Regions from separate parts of the Arthrobacter sp. YAF34 genome, predicted to be linked through region 1. Evidence: riboswitches for the same ligand, from Rfam matches in the RefSeq annotation. Region 1 holds a riboswitch; each other region holds the start of a gene.
What was found. Region 1 has a riboswitch for cyclic di-AMP ahead of AB4Y72_RS07900 (NlpC/P60 family protein). Riboswitches for the same ligand answer to the same signal wherever they lie in the genome.
Positions count from the first base shown of each region.

Region 2: linked by a shared signal. The riboswitch ahead of AB4Y72_RS09620 (hypothetical protein) and the one ahead of AB4Y72_RS07900 (NlpC/P60 family protein) in region 1 are both predicted to bind cyclic di-AMP.
Region 3: linked by a shared signal. The riboswitch ahead of AB4Y72_RS18255 (hypothetical protein) and the one ahead of AB4Y72_RS07900 (NlpC/P60 family protein) in region 1 are both predicted to bind cyclic di-AMP.

Region 1 is NZ_JBFRCV010000005.1:93,867-101,669, forward strand. It holds gene AB4Y72_RS07895 (M23 family metallopeptidase) at 1-673, shown strand, start outside; cyclic di-AMP (ydaO/yuaA leader) riboswitch at 810-979, shown strand; gene AB4Y72_RS07900 (NlpC/P60 family protein) at 1,275-2,045, shown strand; gene AB4Y72_RS07905 (HNH endonuclease) at 2,266-2,766, shown strand; gene mobA (molybdenum cofactor guanylyltransferase) at 2,874-3,551, shown strand; gene AB4Y72_RS07915 (DUF6457 domain-containing protein) at 3,573-3,860, shown strand; gene AB4Y72_RS07920 (molybdopterin molybdotransferase MoeA) at 3,857-5,371, shown strand; gene fdhD (formate dehydrogenase accessory sulfurtransferase FdhD) at 5,599-6,492, shown strand; gene AB4Y72_RS07930 (alpha-mannosidase) at 6,631-7,803, shown strand, end outside.
Region 2 is NZ_JBFRCV010000006.1:164,784-172,586, reverse strand. It holds gene AB4Y72_RS09640 (winged helix-turn-helix domain-containing protein) at 1-862, opposite strand, end outside; gene AB4Y72_RS09635 (hypothetical protein) at 1,406-2,341, opposite strand; gene AB4Y72_RS09630 (response regulator transcription factor) at 2,585-3,325, shown strand; gene AB4Y72_RS09625 (HAMP domain-containing sensor histidine kinase) at 3,329-4,951, shown strand; cyclic di-AMP (ydaO/yuaA leader) riboswitch at 5,117-5,286, shown strand; gene AB4Y72_RS09620 (hypothetical protein) at 5,286-6,077, shown strand; gene AB4Y72_RS09615 (dihydrofolate reductase family protein) at 6,193-6,756, opposite strand; gene AB4Y72_RS09610 (glycosyltransferase) at 7,054-7,803, shown strand, end outside.
Region 3 is NZ_JBFRCV010000018.1:12,750-20,552, reverse strand. It holds gene AB4Y72_RS18275 (DUF4430 domain-containing protein) at 1-606, opposite strand, end outside; gene AB4Y72_RS18270 (DNA alkylation repair protein) at 732-1,412, shown strand; gene AB4Y72_RS18265 (cation:proton antiporter) at 1,443-2,657, opposite strand; gene AB4Y72_RS18260 (hypothetical protein) at 2,792-3,016, opposite strand; cyclic di-AMP (ydaO/yuaA leader) riboswitch at 3,220-3,424, shown strand; gene AB4Y72_RS18255 (hypothetical protein) at 3,429-4,130, shown strand; gene AB4Y72_RS18250 (sensor histidine kinase) at 4,258-5,265, opposite strand; gene AB4Y72_RS18245 (response regulator transcription factor) at 5,258-5,932, opposite strand; gene AB4Y72_RS18240 (VTT domain-containing protein) at 5,938-6,657, opposite strand; gene AB4Y72_RS18235 (phosphatase PAP2 family protein) at 6,681-7,466, opposite strand; gene AB4Y72_RS18230 (dihydrofolate reductase family protein) at 7,584-7,803, opposite strand, start outside.

The sequences.
Region 1 (7,803 bases):
GGACTTCGCCGCGGCCAGCGGCGTCGGCCAGAAGGCCGGGATCGCTCTGGCCGCAGCCGGTCTGATCCTCACAGTGACGGTTCCCGTCACTAGCCCGGTCATGGCTAATACGGGCGCATCGGGCGCACTTTCCGCCGCGGTGCAGCCGGATGTCACGGCTGCCGCCGCGGCGAAAGTCGATTTCAGCCGGACCGCCATCGCCACCAAGGGCGACCCGGACGGCAAGCTGAAACAGTTACTCAGTGCCCAGTCCGTCGGCAGCATCACCCGCGCGGCATCGAAGGGCACCTTGGGCCCACCCCTGGACCAGATGATCACTGCCTCGCCGTTCGGCTACCGTGTCAGCCCCATCACCGGCGTTGTGGGCGAGTTTCACCGCGGCCAGGATTTCGTCGCCCAGTGCGGCACCCAGGTCCACGCGGCAGCCAGCGGCACCGTGACCTTCAACGGATGGCACCCCTACGGCGGCGGAAACCGTGTGGTCATCGATCACGGCAACGGCCTGGAGACCACCTACAACCACCTGTCCTCGTCCTTGGTCACGGTGGGCCAGAAGGTCTCCCGCGGCGACGTCATTGCCCTGAGCGGGACCACCGGCGCCTCCACGGGCTGCCACCTCCACTTTGAAGTCATGGTCAACGGCAACGTCGTTGATCCGCTCGGCTGGCTCTAAATAGACGATGGACCTCTCTCGCATCCATGTGACACGCCGTGATCTGAATGTGACATTGAGGCCGGACTCCTGTAGGGTTTGAAGCACGCCAACTTTTCCGAAGTTGGCGCTCTTGAGTGGATTGCCTAGCTCTGCCACCGCTCAAGGTCCGTTCGCATTACATCGTCTGGCAGGGGCGGGGGAACCAATTTTGGCCTTCGAAAGAAGGCCTAGGGGTTAAGTCGCAAAGCTTCTCAGGAAGCGGAGCGGCCGGGTGACTCCCATCCGAATCCGACAGCTCACCTCGTAGGCATTGGGAGAGGCTACTTTCGTGTCTTCACGCCACAATGCTGCGCGTCTGCGCACTGGCGCGGCTCTTACGAGCCCGCTGGAATCCATATCACGTGCCGCCCTTGCCGGCGCCCGGATTGGATCACGTTCCGCACGCTCGTTTTCTATCGAGCCCGGACAGCATGCAGTTCCCGCTTTTGGCGCGTCTTCGCAGTACACCCTTCGCTAAGTAACCCATTTCGGGGCGATCCGGCGTACCCCCAAGATGCCGGAGCGTCCTCAGCCCGCGCCCGAAAACGCGCGGTCCAAGGATCACGAAAGAGAGAACTTAATGACTACTCGTGCAACCATTGCACGGCACCGCGCCGAGGTCACCAAGACCAACTCGCTGGCTGTTATTGCCAAGGCAGTCGGCGACAACGCCGGCGGCATGGGCCGTCAGGCCGCGGTTATCGCCGCAGCTTCCGGTCTGGTTTTGACCAGCGGAATCGCAGCCAACGCTGCTGAGACCAATGTTCAGCGCGAATCCACCTCCGCTTCGGCCCTGGAAGTCCAGTCGTCCGCACCGGCGACGATTTCGGCTGCGTCCAGCATCGCGATCTCTTACGAGAAGCCTGCTGTGACCACGTCACCGGCTCCCGCCGTCGCGGCTCCGGTCGCGGCTCCCAAGCCTGTCGTGAAGGTCCAGGATGCGACGGCTCCCCAGGCCGGCGGCGCCCAGGTTGGCGCCACCGCCGCGGTTGCCGCCCCGGCCGCAACCGGTGTTGCCAGCGGCATGGGCGCGACCATCGCAGCCGCCGCCTACGCCCAGATCGGCGTGTCGCAGGACTGCACCATGCTCGCCACCAACGCCCTGGCCGCGGCCGGCATCCACTACCACGGCTGGCCGGCTGGTTACCTGTCCCTCGGCCGCACGGTGAGCGCCGCCGAAGCTCGTCCCGGTGACCTCGCCTACTACCAGAACGGCGGAGTCGGCATGGCCCACATCGCGGTTTACGTCGGCAACGGCATGGCCGTCCACGGCGGCTGGAACGGTGGCACCACCGCGCTGTACAGCGTGAACATCGGCTCCGGCCCGGTCTTCATCCGCGTCGGCGGCTAGGCTCACACCCCCGCACTTCGAAGGACCCCTGCCTCTTGAGGCCGGGGTCCTTTGGGTTAAGCGCGAGGCAATTTCTGCGTCAGTTACCGGGCCAGCGAAAAAATATTCGGTGATCCGGCAGTTGAGTGTTTACTCTTGTCTTGTCGATCCATAGCCCGACCATGCACAGGGCAGCCGGCCCTCGTGCCCCTGGCGGGTGCGGCCGTGAAGAGGTATGCGGATGCGCACTCTCGTTCTGAATGCTGGATATGAACCGCTGGCGGTAGTGACCTTCCGCCGGGCGCTCGTCCTTGTCCTGACCGGAAAGGCCAGCGTCGTGGCCGAAGGAGACGATCCCGTCGTCGGCCCCCAGGACGTTCTGGGACGACCATCCGTGATCCTCCTTAACCGCTACATCCGGCCGCGATACAACACGACGACGGCGGTCAGCCGCCGCGGGGTGCTTCGCCGCGACGCGCACCGCTGCGCGTACTGCGGCAAGGCCGCCCACACGATCGACCACGTCCAGCCCAAATCGCGGGGCGGCGCTGATTCCTGGGAGAATCTGGTCGCGGCCTGCCTGCGCTGCAACAACGCCAAAGGCGACCACACCCCGGCGGAGATGGGCTGGAAGGTCGGGTTTGTTCCGGGGCCGCCGAAGGGCACCATCTGGCAGATCAAGGAGCTCGAGAAGCCGACGCCTGCCTGGGATCCGTTCCTGCTCCCGGAGTCGGCCGCCTGAACCAGTTGCCGGGCCGTCCCGCTGCGTGAGGACTGAACCGCGGGCACCCCCGGCGGTCCCGGCCGGGCAGGATTCGCCGGCAGCCCGCGCCGCGATAGTCTGAATCGGTGCAGTTCGATGCCATTATTCTCGCCGGGGGCAGATCGTCCCGCCTTGGCGGCGTGCCCAAGTCCGGGTTGATTTTCGACGGCGCCACCCTCCTTGAGCGATCACTGCGCGCCGCGGACGCGGCCGGGCACATCGTCGTCGTCGGGCCCGACCCCGGTGACCTGCCCAGCGGCGTCCTGAGCTGCCGGGAAGAGCCGCGCTTTGCAGGGCCGGCCGCCGCGATCGCCGCAGGTTTGGGCGCGTTGGCCGCGAGCCGGGCCGGTCGCCCTGGAGCCGCCGCCGCGCCGCCTTTTGTCCTCGTCCTCGCCTGCGACATGCCGCGGGCGGCCGCGGCCGTAAGCGCCCTGCGCGAAGCGGTGGCCGCTGTGCCGGGCGCTGACCGGGGCGGGGACCGCACCGACGGCGTCATGGCCGTCGCGTCCGACGGCCGAAAGCAGCCCCTCGTGGCACTTTATAGCACGGCCGCGCTACAACGATGCGCGTCGGACGCCGCGCGCCGGGGAAGTCTGGAAAACGCCTCGGTGTTCGCCCTTCTTGCTAGGCTGGACGTGCGTGAAGTTAGCGTTCCCCCCGGTTCCACGGATGATGTTGACACGTGGGGCGACGCTGCGGCACTCGGGGTGTCCGGTGTGATCCCGAACCCAGGCCCGGGCTCCGGTCCGGAACTCCCCAGCTGAACTCGACCATGGAGGCAAACGGTGAAAAGCCAGGATGAAATGCTGGAAGACTGGTGCCGTGCCCTGCTCCAGGCGCTGGAGCTGGACAATGTTGAGATTGACGTGAACGAGGTGCTGGCCCTCGCAGGCGTGGCCGCCCATTCGGTGGTCCGTCCGGCGGCGCCGCTGACCACGTTCATTGCCGGCTTTGCCGCCGGCCTGGCCTCGGGCTCTGGTCAGAGCACGGACGTCGCATCCATGCAGGCCGCCATGGCCGTAGCGCGCCGGTTCGCCACGGACTACGCAGCCGCCGAAGCCCCCGGGGCATGACGCCGGCGCTCCCGGACGACGGCGGACCGGCCTCCGCAGGCGGGGACAGGCCCACGGCCCCTCTTGTTGCTGCAGGCCCGGAGACGGCAGGCGCGGATCCGGCAGGCACGCTCACAGCAGGCGCGGAGACGGCGGATTCAGACATAGCGGGCCAGGTCCCGGCTGACCAGAACACGGCGGTGGTGCAGCACCGGCATCTGGCCCACACGTGGCAGGAAGCCCGGCAGCTCGCCTTCGACTGTGCCGTTCCGATCCCGGCCGCCCCCGTCCCGCTCCGGCAGGCCCTGGGCCGGACGCTGGCGGCCGACGTCGTTGCCCTGCAGGACATGCCCCACTATGCCTCCTCTGCCATGGATGGGTGGGCGGTCAACGGCAGCGGTCCCTGGATCCTGGCCGAACCCAGCCAGCGGCTGGTGCCGCATCAGGCAAGTCCGATTGTCACCGGCGGCCTCATTCCGGTCGGGGCCAAGGCTGTGCTGCGCAGTGAAAGCGGCGTTATCGACACGGACGAGGACGGCCTGCCCGTCCTGAGACTGGGCGGCAGCGCGAAGCCGGGGGACCCGCGTAACGGCGAGCACATCAGGAAAGCAGGGGAGGAGGCAGCCGACGGGGACATCCTGATCAAGCGCGGCACCGTCCTGAATCCGGCGCACCTGGCCCTCGCCGCTTTGGCCGGAACCGACGCTCTCGCGGTGCTCGGCAAGGCCGTGGTGCGGCTCGTCTTCACCGGCTCGGAGGTCGTGGCGTCCGGGATGCCGGCACCCGGGAAGGTCCGTGACACGTTCGGTCCCCAACTGGCAGCCGTGGTGGGGATGCTCGGCGGGATCTGCACCGAAGAAGTGAAAATCGGCGACTCCTACGCCGAATGGCTCGCCGCGCTCGAGGACACGGAGCCCGTCCTGGCAGCCGCCGGGGAGAGCCTGCCTGCCGACGTCGTCATCACCACCGGCGGCACGGGCCGCTCCGGAACAGATCACCTGCGGCGTTCGGTCGCCGAACTGGGCGGACGCCTGCTGATCGACGGGATCGCGATGCGGCCGGGCCACCCCGCCGTGCTGGCCGAACTGCCGGACGGACGGTACATCCTCGGCCTGCCGGGAAACCCGCTCGCGGCCATGATGGCGCTGTCCACCATCGGAGCTCCGCTCCTGGCCGCCCTGGGGCACCGGCCCATGCCGCCGCTCGGCGAGGTGCCCTGCGGTTCGACGATTGACGCTGATCCCGGCCGGACGCGGCTCATGCCCTACCGGCTTCTCTACGGCATGGCATCGCCGGCGCAGCACTCAGGATCGGGGATGATGCGGGGCCTGGCCGCCGCCGACGGCGTGCTGGTGGTTCCGCCCCACGGTGTGCAGCTGGGGGAGCTGGTCCGCGCCTTCGCGCTCCCGTGGGGGCCGCCGCTCCCGGACCCGGCGGCGGCATCGCCCGAGCCAAAGCCTGCCGCGAAGCGCACGGCCAGGAAACCGGCAGCCAATGACGGGCCGGTGGACTGGAGTGCCCTCCTGGGCTGAAAATCGCCGGAGACCCGGCCCGTACACGGCCCGTATCCTGCCGGTGCGGCCCGCCCCAGCCCGCCCGATGGGTCCGACCCCTCAGGCCTCCGGATCGGCACCGCGGTCGGAGCCGCGGGTCGGACCCACAGCCCTTTGGCGCGCTGGCTTCAGCGTCGGGCGCTTGCAATGATGGAACCAGTCAGAGAATTAACACAACCGCACACTATGTTGCTTAGGAGTACCGGATGGGCCGTGTGACACAGCGCCGCAAGGTGCACAAAATCGTCCTGGACGGTTCCCCGCAGGCCCTCGAGTTCCCGGTCCGGCACCGGGAAGACGTCCTGGCCGTCGAGGAACCGCTGGAAGTCCGGCTCGGAAGCATGCAGTTCTCTGTCACGATGCGAACGCCGGGCAACGACTTCGACCTCGTCGCGGGATTCCTGGTCTCGGAGGGGATCATTTGGACCCCCGAGCAGCTGGTCTCGCTCCGGTTCTGCGCCGGCGAGGACGCCGACGGCGTGCAGACCTTCAACGTCGTGGAGGCCCAGCTCCGTCCCGACGTCGTCCGGCCGGAGATTGGACGCAACGTCTTTACCTCCAGTTCCTGCGGCATTTGCGGGACGGACTCCATTGAGGCCGTGAGCAAATCCTCGCACTTCAGCCCGGCCGGGGATCCGTTGACCGTCCCCGTGGAAACGTTGGCGGCCCTCCCGGACGCGCTCCGGTCCGCCCAGGACGTCTTTGACGTCACCGGCGGCGTGCATGCCGCCGGCCTCTTCAGGATCGCCGACGACGGCTCGGCCGAGCTGCTGTGCCTCAGGGAAGACGTCGGACGACACAACGCCGTGGACAAAGTGGTGGGCTGGGCGCTCCGCGAGGGACTGCTGCCGCTCCGGGGGACCGTGCTGCAGGTATCCGGCCGGGCCTCGTTTGAACTCGTCCAAAAGGCATCCCTTGCCGGAATCCCGGTGCTCGCCGCTGTGAGCGCACCCTCGAGCCTGGCCGTCGAGCTCGCCGAGGCCAGCGGGATGACCCTGGCCGGGTTCAGCCGCCGGACCAGCTTGAACGTCTACGCCGGCCAGCACCGCGTGGCGTTTCCCGCTCCCGCCCCGGCGCCCGCGGCGGGCGCGGCCGTCTAGACCGGCCCCTCCGACCGGAGGTGTGGCTGGCCAGTGGCCTGGCCGGCCGGCGGCAACACTTGGCCTGAAGGGTGCCCGCGACGTAAGTTTTATCCATCGATTGGAACCGATCGGTCCCCGGCGCGGAAGAGGATCACATTGCACGACGACCGCCGTCTTACGGAAGTCCGGCTGGACCGCTTTCTGCGTGACCGCATCGACCCCGCGGTGTACCCGCGCACTCTGCCGCTGACGCTGAGCAGCTGGGACGCGCCGGACGAGCCCGTGCCGGCGTTGGAGGCGTTGCGGCACGAGTTCACGCCGCAGGAACACGGCGCGGCCTGGGGCCGGCCGTGGAGCACCAAGTGGCTCCGGCTACAGGGCGAGGTGCCGGAAGCCTGGGGCACGGCGGACGGCATGTCGGTGGAAGTCCTTGTGGACCTGGGGTTCAGCGGCGACCTCCCGGGATTCCAGTGCGAAGGCATCGCCTGGCGGTCCGACGGGACCATCATCAAGGCGATCTCGCCACGGAACCAATACATTCCGCTCAAGCTCCTGGGCGGCGGCATGGCCGTCGATTTCTACGTCGAAGCCGCGGCCAACCCGGACCTGTCGCAGAACTGGACCTTCGCAGCCACCCCCTACGGTGACAAGGCGACCTCGGGCAGCGAGCCGAAATACCGCCTCGGCCGAATCGCCATCGCCGAGCGCAACCAGACGGTCTGGGAGCTGCAGCAGGACATTCTGGCCCTGAGCGGGCTCATGCACGAACTTCCCATGGACCTGCCCCGCCGCCATGAGCTCCTGCGGGCGCTCGAACGCATGCTGGACATCATGGACCCGGACGACGTCGCCGGAACCGCGGAAGCCGGACGGGCCGCCTTGGCCGAGGCCCTGTCCCGGCCGGCCTATGCCTCGGCCCATCAGCTCGTAGCCACGGGGCATGCCCATATCGATTCAGCATGGCTGTGGCCCGTGCGGGAAACCATCCGCAAGTGCGCCCGGACGTTCTCAAACGTCGTCGCGCTCATGGACGAGCACCCCGACTTCGTCTTCTCATGCTCCTCGGCCCAGCAGCTCGCATGGATGAAGGAGTACTACCCGGAGCTCTTCGCGCGCATCCGGGACAAGGTCCGCGGCGGCCAGTTCGTTCCGGTCGGCGGGATGTGGGTCGAATCGGACTCCAACATGCCCGGCGGCGAGGCCATGGCGCGGCAGTTCCTTGAGGGCAAGAGCTTCTTCCTGGCCGAGTTCGGCGTGGATTGCCAGGAGGCATGGCTCCCGGACACCTTCGGGTATTCCGCCGCCCTGCCGCAGATCATCAAGGCAGCA
Region 2 (7,803 bases), on a different contig from region 1:
AGATGGAGTATTCCGGAGCGGCCCAGACCACAACCTCGGGGTGCTCGTAAAAGCGGTAGCCCTGGCCTCGGACGGTGCGCACCGTGTTGGCGAGGCGGCCGAGCTTGGAACGCAGGCGGCGGATGTGGACGTCGATGGTCCGCTCGTTCGGGACCTCCTCCGCGTTCCGCCAGAGGCCTTCGAGGAGTTCGTCGCGGCCCACGGTGCGGGTGCCGTTCTCCACGAGGTAGTTCAGGAGCTCGAATTCCTTGAACGTCAGGTTCAGCGATTCGCCGTCGAGGTGCACTTCACGGCGGGCGAGGTCGATCAGCACTCCGGACGGCCGCGGGTCCTGCGGCTGCTGCAGGCGCGCCGTCTCGGCGCGCTGGCGGGCGGCGGCGGTGGGGTCACCGAAGGTCGAGCGTACGACGTCGAGCGCGGACCCCGGGGCACTGGCCGGCGCGACGGCGACGGCAGCGTAGCTTTCGGCCCCGGCGACGAGGGACTGTGCGTAAGCCCGGATCTCCTGGGCCAGCTTGGCAATCGAGGTGCCGGCCGCAGCGGCAGTTTCCTCGTCAATCCCCATGTAGAGGACGAAGCCGCGGGCGACGTTGTCAGTAGGGGCAGGACGGACGGGCCCGGCGCCGCCAGGGGCAATGACGGGCGTGGGCGCCGTGGCCGGGGCGGCCGGAACGGCGCGGAGCTGGCCATAGGAGTCAGGGTTGTACCCCTGGGCTGCATATCCGGGAGCCGGAAAGCTGCCGGCGGATCCGGCGGGGCCGAATGCTGAGCGGCCGCCGAAGCCCTGGCGGATGCCGGGGGCCTGGGCGGCCTTGCTGGCGTTACGGACGGAGATGTGGACGTATCCGGATGCAACTGACATGGAATGCTTACCTCAATGTGAATGGCCGTCATCGCGGCTCGAATGCTACTTTCCCCGCAATGAAAACTGGGGAGGGGCGCCCGACTCTGGGCTAGGGGCGAATGCCTAGAAACTCTTGGGGTGTAAAAGTTAGGCGTGCATTCGACAACAACGCGTCTCGGTGTCAGCAGGTGCGCTGATCCAGGAAGCTGCGGCTGCAGGTGCTGTTGAGTTCTTGTTCACAATGGAAGTGTGCAACGTAACAATACGAACTTGCAAGTAACAATGGACCCCCGGTTCCACATAGTGAGACAGAAAGCGGGATTGTAGCGCAAGTCACAATTCTGGCGCATCAATAAAATAACAAGTGTTTTTCCGATCCGACCGCCAAGTAACCGTTTCATCCGAATATTGTTCGGCAAAAGGCGGCCAGTTCGGCAAACTTATTCACAGCATGGCAAATTGGGAAAAACCTGGACCCTGCCCCGCCGCCGGCAGAACGTCCACGGAGTGGTCATGGCCGCCGGACCCACCGGATCCGGCGGGATAACCGCCGCGGATGTGTCAGTTGGTCTGGCCGGTGGAGGTCCCCGCCACGACCATCACGGATGAAGCCGTGTAGCCGGAGCCGTCCTTGGTCGCCACGATCCGCACCGTCCCCCCGGCGACGATGTCCGCCACGCTCAACTGGGTGCCCGTGCCGCCGCCGGTCTGCTGGCGGCGCAGCTGCAGATTGCTCACCACCACGTCGCTGCCCAGCGCATAGCTGCGCGTGAACCCGTCGCTGCTCTTGACCGTGACGGAGGATGAACTGACGTCGCTCACCGTGCCGACCTGCTCTGCCATGGCGGTGTACGTACTGCCCTGCAGCACCACGTAGTCGGCATGCACTGCCGCGGAAAGCCCGCCGCCCATGCCGCCGGCGGCGAAGTCACCACGGCCGCCTTGCCCGGGCATCCCGCCGGCCGCGGATCCTCCCTGTGCAGACCCGGGCATCCCCGGCGCGAAGCCCTGGCCGCCGGCGCCTTGCCCTCCGGCCCCACCGCCTGGTGCGCCGAGCGCCGTGCCATCGGCTGACGCCGAACTTGAACTGAGGGCGTAGACCCCCACGCCGGCGCCGACCGCCAGCACTGCCGCGGCCCCGGCAACCGCGAGTCCGCGCCGGAGCGTCCAGGGCTTGGTCGCGCCGGGTGACCTGGGGAAGGCTCCCGGCGCACCCCAGCCTGCTGCGGCCGTGGGCGCGGGCGGCTCCTGCCGCGGCATGCCCCAGCCCGGTGCCGGCGCGGGATATGTCGACGGCGGGGGCGGTGCGCCCCAGCCGGAGGCGGGCGCGGGCGCCAGAGTGGCGCCGGCGTCCTCGTCGTTGTACCTGCCGTCGCTGTACCCAGCGTTGTGCTGCCCTACCCCGTGGAGCGTGTTCACTGGCGCGGGCGCTGGGGTGGCGCCGGGGACGGATTCGGGACCTGGTCCGGAACCGGTTCCGGGATGCTGACCGCTCATGATGTTTCTCCTTCAGGGTGCCGTTCGATGTTCACCCCAGAGTGCTGAGCGATCCTGTGCCTGGGCTGTGCGGGCCGACAGCCGGGCCTGTGACCTTCAGTCAGGGCCCGAAGACCGGCTGGAAGTTTCGCAAGAGGAGGCCGCCTGGCCGCGGAGAGGCGTCCAGCTCGCTAGGCTGGGATTCACAGGTGCCGCACAGGGTCCCCAAAGCCCCGCCTAACCGGCAGATCGGAGAGTTGTCCCATGGCCACTTCGCACTCCATGACCAACAACCTTCCCCAGCTCGCGCATCCGGACGGCTCCCCCATCCGGGCGCTGGTGGTAGATGATGAGCCCAGCCTCTCCGAGCTCATGAGCATGGGCCTGCGGATGGCCGGCTGGTCCGTGGCCGTGGCGGCCGACGGACCCGAAGCGGTCCGGCTCGCCAAGGAATTCCGCCCCGACGTGCTGGTCTTGGACGTCATGCTCCCCGGGTTCGACGGCGTCGAGCTGCTGAGCAGGATCCGCGCGTTTGCGCCGGAGGTCCCTGCCCTCTTCCTGACGGCCAAAGATGCCGTCCAGGACCGCATTACCGGGCTTGCCGCCGGCGGCGATGACTACGTCACGAAGCCCTTCAGTATGGAGGAGGTCCTGCTGCGCCTGCACCGGCTGGTCCAGCGCTCCGGGGTGGCCGCCATGGACACGGCCGAGCTCGTGGTGGGGGACCTGGTGCTTAACGTGGACACCCGCGAAGTCTCCCGGGCCGGCGAGGAACTGCACCTGACCGCCACGCAGTTCGAACTGCTGCGCTACCTCATGGAAAACCCCAAACGGGTCATCAGCAAGGCCCAGATCCTGGACCGGGTCTGGGATTACGACTTCGGCGGCCAGGCGAACATCGTGGAACTGTACATCTCCTACCTGCGCAAGAAGCTCGATGCCAACCATGCGCCCATGATTCATACGGTGCGCGGCGCCGGCTACGTCCTGAAGCCGGCGGACTGATCCGTGCCCTCCCTTTCCGGCGTAATCCGCGCCCCCGGGCGGGATTGGCGCAACCCCTCCACATGGCATTTGCGCACCCGACTCGTCCTCGTCGCCATGGCACTGCTCGTGGCGATCTGCGGCGCCGTAGGACTGTTCAGCTACGCCTCCATGGACCTTTTCCTCACCCGGCAGCTCGATGACCAGCTCAGCAGCGCTTCCCACCGCTCGGTCGAGTTCGGCCGGCCTGGACCCGGCAACTCCGGCGGCCGCCGCGACCCCCTTGATGCCCGGGGGCAGGGCGTCGGGATGCTCAATGCCCGGCTGGAGGACGGCGAGGTCAGCAGCGCCGGATTCCTGGCCGGGGACGCAACCCTCGAGAGCCTCTCCCGCGCCGACAACGCGGTCCTGTTGGCGCTCTCCCCGAACGCCGTGCCCGTGGACCGGACTCTCTCGGCCGGCGCGTACCGGCTCACGGCCGTGCGCGCACCGTACGGCGACGTGATCGTCACGGGACTTCCCCTGGCCGAAAAGGAAAGCACCCTGGCCTCGCTCGTCTGGACCATGGTGGTGGTGTCCGCCGGCGGGCTCGTGCTGATCGGCCTCGCCGGAACGGCCCTGATCCGGCGGACCATGAAGCCGCTGGAACAGCTCTCCGAGGTTGCCACCAAGGTCTCCCGCCTCCCGCTGGACGCCGGGGAGGTGGCACTCGGGGTGCGCGTCCCGGCGTCGGCGGCCCATCCCGGAACGGAAGTGGGCAGCGTGGGCTACGCGCTGAACAAGATGCTGGACAACGTCTCCAATGCGCTCGAGGCGCGGCAGGAGAGCGAGATGAAGGTGCGGCAGTTCGTCGCCGACGCCTCGCACGAACTCCGCACCCCGCTCACGGCCATCCGCGGCTACACGGAGCTGATGCGGATGACCGAGCATTTCACGCCCGACGGCGAGAAATCCCTCGCCCGCGTGCAAAGCCAGTCCGAGCGGATGACCACGCTCGTGGAGGACCTGCTGCTGCTGGCCCGACTGGACGAGGGGCAACCGCTCAAGATCGCCGACGTCGACCTCACCCAGCTGGCCGTCGAAACGGTGAGCGATGAGAAAGTCATGGCCCCGGACCGCATCTGGCAGCTGGAACTCCCGGACGAGCCCGTGGTGGTCCGCGGTGATGCGAGCCAGCTTCACCAGGTCCTGGCCAACCTCCTGTCCAATGCGCGCAAGCACACGGAACCCGGGACCACGGTGGTCACGGGCGTCATGCGTTCGGCTGACGGCAGCGCCGTGGTCACCGTGACGGATAACGGCAGCGGCATCGCCCCCGAATTCATCGGGCGTGTCTTCGCCCGCTTTGCCCGGGCCGACGCCTCGCGTTCCAATCCGGCGGTCACCGCGCAGCCCGCGGTCGCGACGGCGGGGGCCCGGGCCGGCTCCGCTGCCAGGCCCCGCGCGGGCAGTGCTTCCGCCGCCGTTTCCGGCAACCAGAGCGGGGCGGGCAGCGGTGCCGCGCCAACCTCCGAGGGAACGAGCGGGTTGGGCTTGTCCATCGTCCAGTCGATCGTGCATGCCCACGGGGGCACCGTCGAGGTCACCTCGCGGCCCGGGCGGACGGAGTTCGCCGTACGGCTGCCGGCGGCTCCGCCGTCGGCCTAGCCGCCCACGGCAGCGCCCGCCGCCCCCGGAGCGCCGGTACATCGGGCGCAAGGCGACACCCCGCCGATGTGACTGCTGTTACCCAAATGTGACTTAAGCGTCGAGGTCCTGTAGCGTTTTGGGAGTGCGCTGCCATCGGTGCCGCACATCCGGATGGACGCCAAACTCTGCCGCTTCCCGGATTCCGATTGACCAGGCAGAGGCGGGGGACCCAGAGTTCCCGGGCATTCTGCACACACGCGCCCTTGGGGTGAAGCCGACACGTGACTTTCCGTGCGGCCGGATGACCTCATCCGAACCCGACAGCTAACTCCGCAGGCGTTGAGAGGCAATCATGACTGAACTCAACGTACAAACGCGCCCTGAGGGCGTTTCGCATTCCCACGCCGCCAGGTCCCGCCACCGCGCCGAACCGGCCAAGCAGGCGTCCGCCCTGTCCCGGCTGGCCGCCGGGCTCGGCATCACCGGCCACCGTGCGGCCATCGTCACGGTCGCCGGCGCACTGCTGGTGGGGGGCGGCGCTGCCAGCCAGGCGGCAGAGCCCGGCGCCCACACCGCCAATGTTGCGGGCGCCGAATCCGTCACGAGCGTGGACCCGCTGGCCAAGCTCAACTTCGAACGCATCCAGGTGACTGGGTCCACGACGCCGCCGAACAGCGCCGTGGTGTCCAAGGCTCCGGAGGCCAAGCCGGCCGCAGCACCGGCGCCGGCCGCTCACGCAGCCGCACCGGCAAAGGCCAGCCCCGCGGCGCCCGCCCGTCCGGCGGCACCTGTCCACGCAGCGGCGCCGGTCCCCGCGGCGGCACCGGTCGCCGTCGACGACCCCTCCGGCGCGCAGGCCTACGCCGCGGCCCGACTGGGCAGCTATGGCTGGGCACCGGGGCAGATGCAGTGCCTGCAGAAGCTCTGGACCAAGGAATCGGACTGGAAGACCACCGCCACGAACGCCAGCAGCGGCGCCTACGGCGTGGTCCAGTCGCTGCCCGCCTCGAAAATGGCGAGCGCCGGGGCCGACTACATGACCAACTACCGGACCCAGATCAATTGGGGCCTGAACTACGTCAAAACGCGGTACGGCTCCCCCTGCGGCGCTCTGGACTTCCACTACGCGCACAACTGGTACTAAGCCGGCATCAGCCAGCCCCTCCCAGAAGGCCCAGGATCCACATGGATCCGGGGCCTTCTGTGCGTGACTGTTTAACCGAAGATGGACCTCCCCCGACCGCGCGGAGGAATCGCGCTCAGCGCCTCGTCTCGTACCTGGTGATGACCACGCCGCCGGGAAGCGTCCGCGTCTCCACCTGGTTCAGGTTCACCCAGCTGTCCAGCGAGGTGAAGAACGGAGTGCCGCCGCCCACCAGGACCGGATGGGTGACTAGCACGTATTCGTCGATCAGCCCGGCCCGCATAGCCGCCCCGGCGAGCGTTGCGCCGCCGATGCTCATCGTGCCGCCGTCGCCGGCCTTGAGCCGGGTGATCTCGGCGATCGCGTCGCCGGTGACCAGGCGGGCGTTCCAGTCGACCTTGTCGATCGTCGAGGAGAACACCACCTTCGGCGTGTCCCGCCAGTTCCGCGCGAACTCGATCTCCGCCGGGGTGGCGTTGGGCTGCTGGTCGCCGGTCGGCCAGAAGGAGCTCATGGTCTCCCAGAGCTTGCGGCCGTACAGCGACAGGCTGCTAGCCCGCTCCTGGTCGAGCCACCACTGGAACAGTTCATCGCTCGGCTCGCTCCAGCCGATGTCGTCGCCGGCCGCGGCGATGTAGCCGTCCAGGGTCAGATTCATGCCGTAGATCAGTCTCCGCACGGCGCCAGCCTTCCGTCTCGTCGAGCACCACCGTGTCCCCGTCCTCGATGATCCGCGGGCCGATCTCGGGTTAGCTCCATTCGGACCCGAATCGACGACGGTGAACGGAGCCGGCCCGGAAAGGCCGCGGCGGTCACTCATGGTTCGCATTCTCGTGCGCGGGGCATCACTGGTCAACCGTCCCCGGACAGCCGCTCCAGTAACTCTGGAATCACCGGGCCGGATCGGCCGGACTTCCACAGCACCCGCACAGCTTGACCCTAAAGCCCTCATATGGGGCGACGGGACAGTTGAGCCATGACGTTCACAGACCAGGCCCCAGGAACCCAGCCCCACTCCGCGGAGACGCCGGCCGGCCCGGCTGCACCCGCCACACACTCCGGGCCCTCGCCGTCCGGACTCGCTTTGGCCGACGCGCCCGCCCCGGGACCGTCCGCCGCGGCCGTCGCCGGCCCGCGTAGCCGGCGAAACGCCATCGACACGCGAACCGCCATACCGGTGCTGGACGTCACCATCCCGGTGTTCAACGAGGAACGGGACCTCGAAGCCTGCCTGCGCAGGCTCCACGCCTACCTTCTCGGTTCCTTCCCGCACCCGTTCCGGATCACGGTGGCTGACAACGCCAGCACCGATGGAACTCTCAAGACGGCCGAACGCGTAGCCCGCGAGCTCCGCGAGGTGACCGTGGTCCACATGGCTGAAAAAGGCCGCGGCAACACGCTCCGCAAAGTGTGGCTCGCCTCGCCGTCGCCGGTCCTGGCGTACATGGATGTTGACCTTTCCACCGATCTGGCGGCACTCGGGCCCCTCCTTGCCCCGCTCATTTCAGGGCACTCCGACCTGGCGATCGGGACCCGGCTGACCCGCAACTCACGCGTGGTCCGCGGACCCAAACGGGAATTCATCTCGCGCAGCTATAACTTCATGCTGCAGTCCCTCCTGGGCGCGCACTTCAGCGACGCCCAGTGCGGCTTCAAGGCCATCCGGGCGGACGTAGCCCGGCAGCTGCTCCCCCACACCCTGGACAACGCCTGGTTCTTCGACACC
Region 3 (7,803 bases), on a different contig from region 1:
GACCTTTGCCGGGGCGGCGCCGTAGGACAGGACGATCTCGTCGTGCGCCTTCAACGGAAGGTCCCGGATGCCGGCGTCGCGCTTTTGGCCATTGACGTAAAGGGTCCAGCCGTCCAGCGGGCCGTCCCCGGTGCCGGGGGCCCCGCTGCCGCCGAGGACGCCCCATTCAGTCAGGAGCTGTCCGAGGGTGAACACCTGGCCCGCCGTGGGGGACTCGATGTGGACCACGCCGGTGGTGTCGTGGGTGTGCAGGGCTGAGATGCCGTTGGCCCTGTTGTCCGGTCCGGCTGTGATGCCGATGTTGGCCGGCACCGTCACGGGCTTGCCGTCCTTGAACAGGTCCAGATGTGCGTGATAGTGGTCCACGTTGCCCTCGGCCGTCAGCACCGAGAGGCCGGCCTGCGCGATCCGGCCCGGCGCTCCCGCGATGTCCAGGGCAAAATCCGAGGCGGCCGCCGGCGACGTCCCGGTGGACTCGGGCGAGGGCGCCATAGCCGACGTGGACGGGGCGGCCGACGGGGCAGGGGCAGGGGCAGGGGCAGCGCAGGCTGCCACGCCCAACGTCACGGCGGAAAGTGCGACGGCGAGTGCCAGTTTGGTGTGCATGGTTGCGTGAACCGCTTTCAATTGGAGACTTGCCCTAACAGTCTAGGCAGAAGGGGCGTGCGGAACCTCCAAAGGCGGTTTGCGCCGCGTTTCCACTGCGGGCTGCGAAGGGAAAGAATGGACGCGTGAGTGATGCTGGCGAATTCATTGACGCCGCGCTGCAGCGGGAAAGCTCCTGGAGCCGTGCCGACGAACTGCAGTCCCGGCTGGGAAAAGAACCCGGAGGGAGCGGCCTGCGGTTCTACGGTGCCTCCGTGGGCGCCGTGCGCGGGACCGTCCGCAATGCCGGGCGCCGCTATCCTGGGCTGTCCCACGATGAGATCACGGCGCTCAGCTCGGAATTGTGGGCGGTGCCGGTTTTCGAACGGCGCCTGGCCGCGGTGGTGCTTCTGCAGGCCAAGGTAAAGCTGTTGACCAACTCTGACCTCACACGGCTGGAGGGCTTCATCCGGGACGCGCGGGTGCGGGAGCTCGTCGATCCGCTCGCCGTCGAGGTCGTCGGACCCCTCGTGGCCGGACTCGACGTGCTGGGCAGGGTGCGGGCCGACAGTGTGCTGGAACGGTGGGTGCGCGAACCCGATCCGTGGCTGCGCCGGGCCGCGCTGCTCTCGCCGCTGCTGGCCCTGCGCGCCGGCGCGGGGGACTGGGACACCTTCGTCCGACACGCCGGCTCCGTGCAGCACGAGCCGTCCGAAACGCCCACGCCCGACTCTGACGGCGCAGTGGTCCGGGAGGCGGTTTCCCGGGTCCTGGCGGAGATGGCAAAGAAAAGACCGGAGCTGCGGTTCGCGTCGGTCCGAGGCTGACGAACCGGCGGGGACTGCCCGCGCTCCCGGTCAGCCCTTTGGTTCGCCCGGATTGCCTGGGTCGCCTTGGCCGACGGCGCTGCCGGTCCCGCCGGATTTCCCGTTGACGTGCGCGGGGAGCGCGAACCTCTTGGCTGCCCGGGACCCGGCCGCCGCGCTCGCCGCAATCGTGATCAGGGCGCCCATGAGCAGGGCCGCTGCCTCGCCGGGGAGCAGGACATCAAGCTGCGTGCCGATGCTTGCCGCTGCCACCGGCACGCCGAGTTGGGCCGCCGACAACACGCCGAGCGGCAGGGGGAGCCCCAGGAATGCCAAACCGGAGTGCGTCAGCAGGGTCCCGACTCCCAGCGCCGCGCCGAGGCCAATCATGTCCGGATGCCCGGCCAGGTCCTTGAGCGTGAGGGAGGCGCCCAGCCAGACGAAGAACAGCGGGCTCAGGAAGCCGTCGCTGAGGGCGAACAGTTGGCGGGCCAACCGCCTCGGCTCGCCGACTGCAGCCACCACCAGGCCGAAGGAGAAACCCGCCAACATCACGGACACATTGCCGAAAGTCGCCACACCGGCCAGGGCAAAGAGCACGACCAGTTGGAACCTCAGCTCCAGGGCAAACTTGCGGTTTTCCGAGAGCCGGTGCACGCGTTGGCGGATGCCCGTGTTCTCGAGCCATCTCAGCACGATGTAGAGAACCACGGCGCAGCCCGCCACGGTGATCACGGTCAAGGCCGCCCGGCCCGCGTGGGGCGGATCCACCAGGAGCGGCAGCGCCACAATGCAGGCTATGTCGGCGATCGCGACCTGCGCTGTCATCGAAATGACGTCGGGTCCGCCGAGGCGCAGCGAATCGACGATCGGGAGGACCAGTGCGGCTGAGGAAGACGCCAGCAGCACGACGTACAGGGGCGCATGTCCGGTCCCGAAGAGCAGGCCGATGCCCGTTCCGACAGCCACCGCGGCCGCTGTGGACGCCGCGGCCCTGCGGGCGCCTTTGCCGAGACCGGAGCGGATCTGCGGATCCCGCACGGGAACATGGGTTCCGGCCACAAACATCATCAGCGCGAACCCGATGTTGGCCAGCAGGCTGAACGTCGGATCGGCCGGGTTTACCAGGCCAAAGCCCGACCGCCCGATCACGATGCCGGCCAGCAGTTCGCCCAGCACCACCGGCAGCCGCCAGCGCACCGGCAGGGCCAGCAGCGGGCCGGCCAGAGCGACGGCGGCGATCAGCGCCAGGGTGAGAAATGTCACGGCTCGCCGCGGCGGGCAGGCCGCTGGCTCACCGGGGCGGCCCCCGTGGCCGGGATGTGCCCGGCCGTCGAAACCTTGATCATGGAATGAGACTAGTCCCGTCCACCGTGTAACGCGCCTCCTGTGCCGCGCGGCTAAAGCGCGGTCCGCCGCTCCACCACCGCGTAGGCCTTGCCGTCGAGGAAGGCCCAGTCATTGATCACCATGAACCCGAGCGCGTCCACCCTGTCGTTCAGGACGTGCTCATCGAAGCCGCCGTCCCGTGGTTCCGCGTCCCAGGTGGACACATGGACGTCCGCGCCGTCCAGGATCAGCAGTTCGGTGTTGACGTCGAAATCCTCCTGGGGCTGGTTGCTCAACTGGCAGATGGCGACACAGTGGCTGTTCAATTCGGGCCTCCGCTTCGAGGGTGGTGGTGATGGCATCATCCTATGTTCGAAAAGCCGCGCCGTCCTCTGCGCATTTGACGGATGGGGCCGTTTCTGCCGTTACCTGAATGTGACATTGGGGTGCGGATCGCGTTACGTTGGATAAGTGCCTGTTGTCTCCGATACGGGCGCTCCCCAGCCGATTGCCTAACTCTGCCGCGGCCCGGGGGTAACTCGCATCAACGACCGGCAGAGACGGGGAAACCACTTTTGGCCTGGCTGTTCCGCAGGTCTTGGGGTGAAGCCGCACAGCGCCCGCAACGACGGGCCCCTAGAGTGCGGCCGGGTGACTCCCATCCGAATCCGACAGCTCACCTCGCAGGCATTGGGAGAGGCTACATTCATGACTTCAATCAGTACTTTTGCGCGCCATGCCGCCGTCGTCACCGCCGCGTCCGGCCTGGTCCTCACCAGCGGCATGGCTGCCAACGCTGCCGCCGCGCCCGCGCAGCGTGACTCCGCCCCGGCGTCCAACGTGGACGTCAAGTCGCTGGTCAGCGCGCCGGTCAGCGCAGACTCAAGCGTCAAGATCAGCTATGCCCGCCCCGCAGTAGCCACCGTCGCGGCACCAGTCATCGAACAGCCCAAGCCCGTGGCCGCGGCTCCCGCAGCAGCCCCCGCCGCTCCAGTGGCAGCACCTGCGGCGCCCGCGGCGGCACCTGCCGCCGCACCCAAGGCCACGGTGCAGGTGCAGGCCGCCCCGGCTGCCCCGGCCGCGGCGCCCGCCGCCGGCCGCAACGCCGTCATGCTCTCTGCCGCCTACAGCCAGCTGGGCATCACCCAGGACTGCACCGCAATGGTGGAGAAGGCCCTGGGCGCGGCGGGCAAGCCGGTCGGCGACATCGCCCCGCGTGACTTCCTTGGCCTCGGTACCGTTGTGGCGACCCCCCAGCCGGGGGACATGGTGGTTCAGTCCGGGCACGTTGGCATCTACGCCGGCCACGGCCAGGTCATCAGCGGCGGCATGAACGGCACCAACCAGACGATCGTCCACCCGCTGTCCTGGCTCACCGCCACCGGCGGCGTGACCTTCGTCCGGGCCTAAGCCGAGCGGTCCCTCCCGGTTCTAGCCGGCGGGGCCGAATAGTCCGGAAAGACCGGCGATCGATTTCCCTTGGGGGCAAGCGATCGCCGGTCTTTTCCCTGTCCGGGAGACCCGGCGCCAGGAATCTTCAGGGCTTCCCGGTCCCGGCCAGCGGGAGCCTCATTTTCATGACGGTCCCCTCGGGGCCGGTTGATGCCACCTCGACTGCGCCGCCGGCAGCGACGGCGATTTCCCGGACCAGCGCCAGTCCGATGCCAAAGCTCCGTTGTCCCGGCGCTCCGCCGGTTCCGGAAGTCCGCACGAAGCGGTCAAAGATCCGCGCCTGATCCACGCCGGTGATTCCTGCCCCGGTGTCCGCCACGGCAATAACCGCGTGGCTCTGCTCCACCGACGTCGTGATGCCGATGCGGCCGCCCGCAGGAGTGTGGGCCAGGGCGTTGTCCGCCAGGGCCAGCACTGCACGGCGCAGCGCATTCGCGTCGATCCGTGCCAGCGGCCGGGCGTCGGCGGAGAACTCGAGGCGCACGTCCCGCTGGTCCGCCACCAGCTGAAGGCTTTCGGCGACCTCGGCGGCGGTGTCGGCGAGGTCGGTAGGCGCTGCCGAACGGTCCGGTGCGTCAGTGGTTGCCGCGAGGAGCAGCTCGTTGACAATCCCGGTCAGCGTCGCGGCGTCCTCGCGGATCCGGGCCAGGTCCTTTCCCTGCCGGGAGCCGGGCTCGATGTTGCGCTGGGCCAGCTGGATCCGGGTGTCGAGGATGGTCAGCGGCGTGCGCAGTTCGTGGCTGGCGTCCTGAACGAAGCGCCGTTGCCGGGCTAAGGCGTCGCCGAGGGGGCGGATGGCGCTGCGCGCGCTGAGCCACCCGACGAGACCTGCCAAGACGATCCCCGCGATCCCGGCTATGACCATGGCCTCGAGCACATCCTTGGCATCCAGGTAGGCGTAGGCCGTCCCGGACGCTGCCGGGCCCGGCACTTCCGGATGGGCGAGTTGATTCACGAGGTAGAGGGCTGTGGCTGCGAGGAGCCCGAGGACCATGACGGCGCACGCGGCGCTGATCCGCAGGGCGACCTTGAGCGAGGCCTTGCGCAGTGTGACTTGGTCCGGATTTTCGTGCGGGGTCCCGCCGTTACTCATGGGCGTCACCGATCTGGTAGCCCACGCCGTGAACTGTGCGGATGACGGCCTTGGAGATTTTGCGGCGCAGGTGGTGGACATAGGTGTCGATGACGCCGGGCTGGTCGGAGGCATGGAAGTGCGCCGCGAGGAGCTCATCCCGGGTGAAGACCCGGTCAGGCTCCGCGGCGAGGGCCGACAGGAGTTGGCCCTCCTTCGCGGTCAGCTGCACCGTGTGCCCGTAGACCGAGCGGACGGAGCGCCGCGAGGGGTCGAGTTCCCAGTCCCCGATCGTCACCGACGCCGTGGCCGGGGCAAAGGTGCGCGTCAGGGCGCGCAGGCGTGCTGCGAGCTCGTCGGCGTCGAACGGCTTGGTGACGTAGTCGTTGGCACCGGCGTCGAGGCCCCGGACTTTCTCGCTGGCATCGCCGAGCGCGGTCAGGATCAGGATGGGCGTGGGAACGCCCTTGGAACGTAATGCGGCGATGAGGGAGATGCCGTCCATGACGGGCAGCCCGCGGTCGATCACCATCACGTCCCACGTCTCGGTCAGCCCCAGGTGCAGGCCGTCCTGGCCGTCGGTGACCAGCCTGACCCGGTAATCCGGATCCAGGAGCTCGGCGATGAGCGGTCCCAGGACGGCATCGTCCTCGACGAGCAGCAGGGACGGACGGTCAGCGGTTGTCATGGCACCTATTCTTCCGCGGCCATTTCCCGACGCCGGAGTCCGTCGCCCGTTGCCTCCTCCGTGTCGCTGGCGTCGTCCGTTGCTGCGGCGGCGCTGCGGGCATTCCGGCGGCGCCGAAGGAGCTGCACCAGCCCAGGCACTACCGAGACGAGGACCATGACCACGGCAATGACATCGATGTTCTTGGCGATGATGTCGAAGTGTCCCAGCCAGGTACCCAGAAGGGTGACTGAGGCTGCCCAGGCCAGGGCGCCGACGACGTTCCAGAGAGCGAAGTACTTGTACTCATAGCGCGCGATCCCGGCACTGAGCGGGGCAAAAGTCCTCACCATCGGCACGAAGCGGGCCAGTACGACGGCGGCGCCGCCGTGCCGCCGGAAGAATTCCTCCGTGGTGGTCAGGTGCGCCGTCTTGAGGATGCGGGCATCGTCCTTGAACCATCGCCGGCCAAAGGTGCGCCCCAGCATGTAGCCGATCTGGTCCCCGGCGATGGCGGCCGCGGTGACGACGCCGATCAGCACCGGCAGCGTCAGCTGCAGCTGTTGATGCAGGAGGCCGGCGGTGAACAGCAGCGAGTCTCCCGGCAGGAAAGGGAAGAGGACGCCGGATTCGATGAAGACCATGACCGCGACGACGCCCAAGGCGGCCGGGCCCAGACCTGTGAGCAGGCTTGCCGGGTCCAGCAGCGACGGTGTTCCGGCGGCCGGCGCGGCCGGAAGGAACATTGAAATGTCCAGGGTGTGCAACCTTAGTTCCTTTCAGAGCCCGGCGACCGGATGGTGGACCGGGCAGCGACCCGGCTGGCAATCCGCGGCGTGACAAGATTCCACAGCCCGGTGACCATGACCACGGCCGCGCTGGCAGCGAGGAACGACGCCGTGACGTCGGTGGGGTAGTGCACGCCGATGTACAGCCGTGACCACGCCACGACCAGCGCCATCGCCGCAGCTCCCACGGCCGTGACCTTGGCCCAGCGGGTTCCCCGGGCCAGGAAGTACAGCGCGAATCCGAGGGCGACGGCAAAGGAGACATGGCCGCTCGGGAAGCTGTTGGAGCCCGTCTCCGGAGACAGGGGATCGAACAGCAGGGCCGGGTTGGGCCGCTGGCGGGCCACGATGATCTTGAAGAATTCGCTGGCCACCCAGCCGGACACTGCCACGAGGCCGAACCCTAGCGCCTTGACCAGGCCGCCGCGGAACAGCCAGATATAGAGAGCCACGGCGCCGATCAGTGCGACGCCGGCCACCGGCCCAAACACCACGTTCAGCACCATCGCGACGGCGGTTAGTGCGGCGGCGTGATGCTGGCTGAGGTCCTGGTCGACGCCGAGCTCGGCCGCGCTGAAGCCCGGGGTCGCCTGCGCCGTCAGACCCAGGGCCAGGACGGCCGCGGACAGCAGGACGCCCAGCAGTACCCAGTGGCGGGCCTGGGGGAGGGACCACACCCGGGGGTCCGCAACGGGACGCGTGGCGCCGGGGCGCATGGGGGAGTGGCTAGGTGCTGTATCGCGTTCAACAGGGGCGGGTCCAGTCATGGGATCCTCCGACTCGGGACAGGGGCACCCGGATCGGCACCGCGTCCCAGTCTTCCGCCTGGCTCTTAAGAAACGCTTAAGAACTGCCGCGCCGGGGTGACTCCCGGTGCGCGCCGGCTACGCGGCGAAGCGCAGCAGCACTACGCCGTTGCCGAAGGCGCGCGTTTCCACGAGGCGGAGCTGGGCCTGGCTGTCCGCAGGCTTAAACAGGGGCCGTCCCCGGCCGACAAGCACCGGATGGACGTACAGCCAATATTCGTCAATCAAGCCGAGCCGCCGGAACGTGTCGGCAAGGTCGGCCCCGCCGAGGGCGAGGTCCCCGCCCGGCTGGGACTTC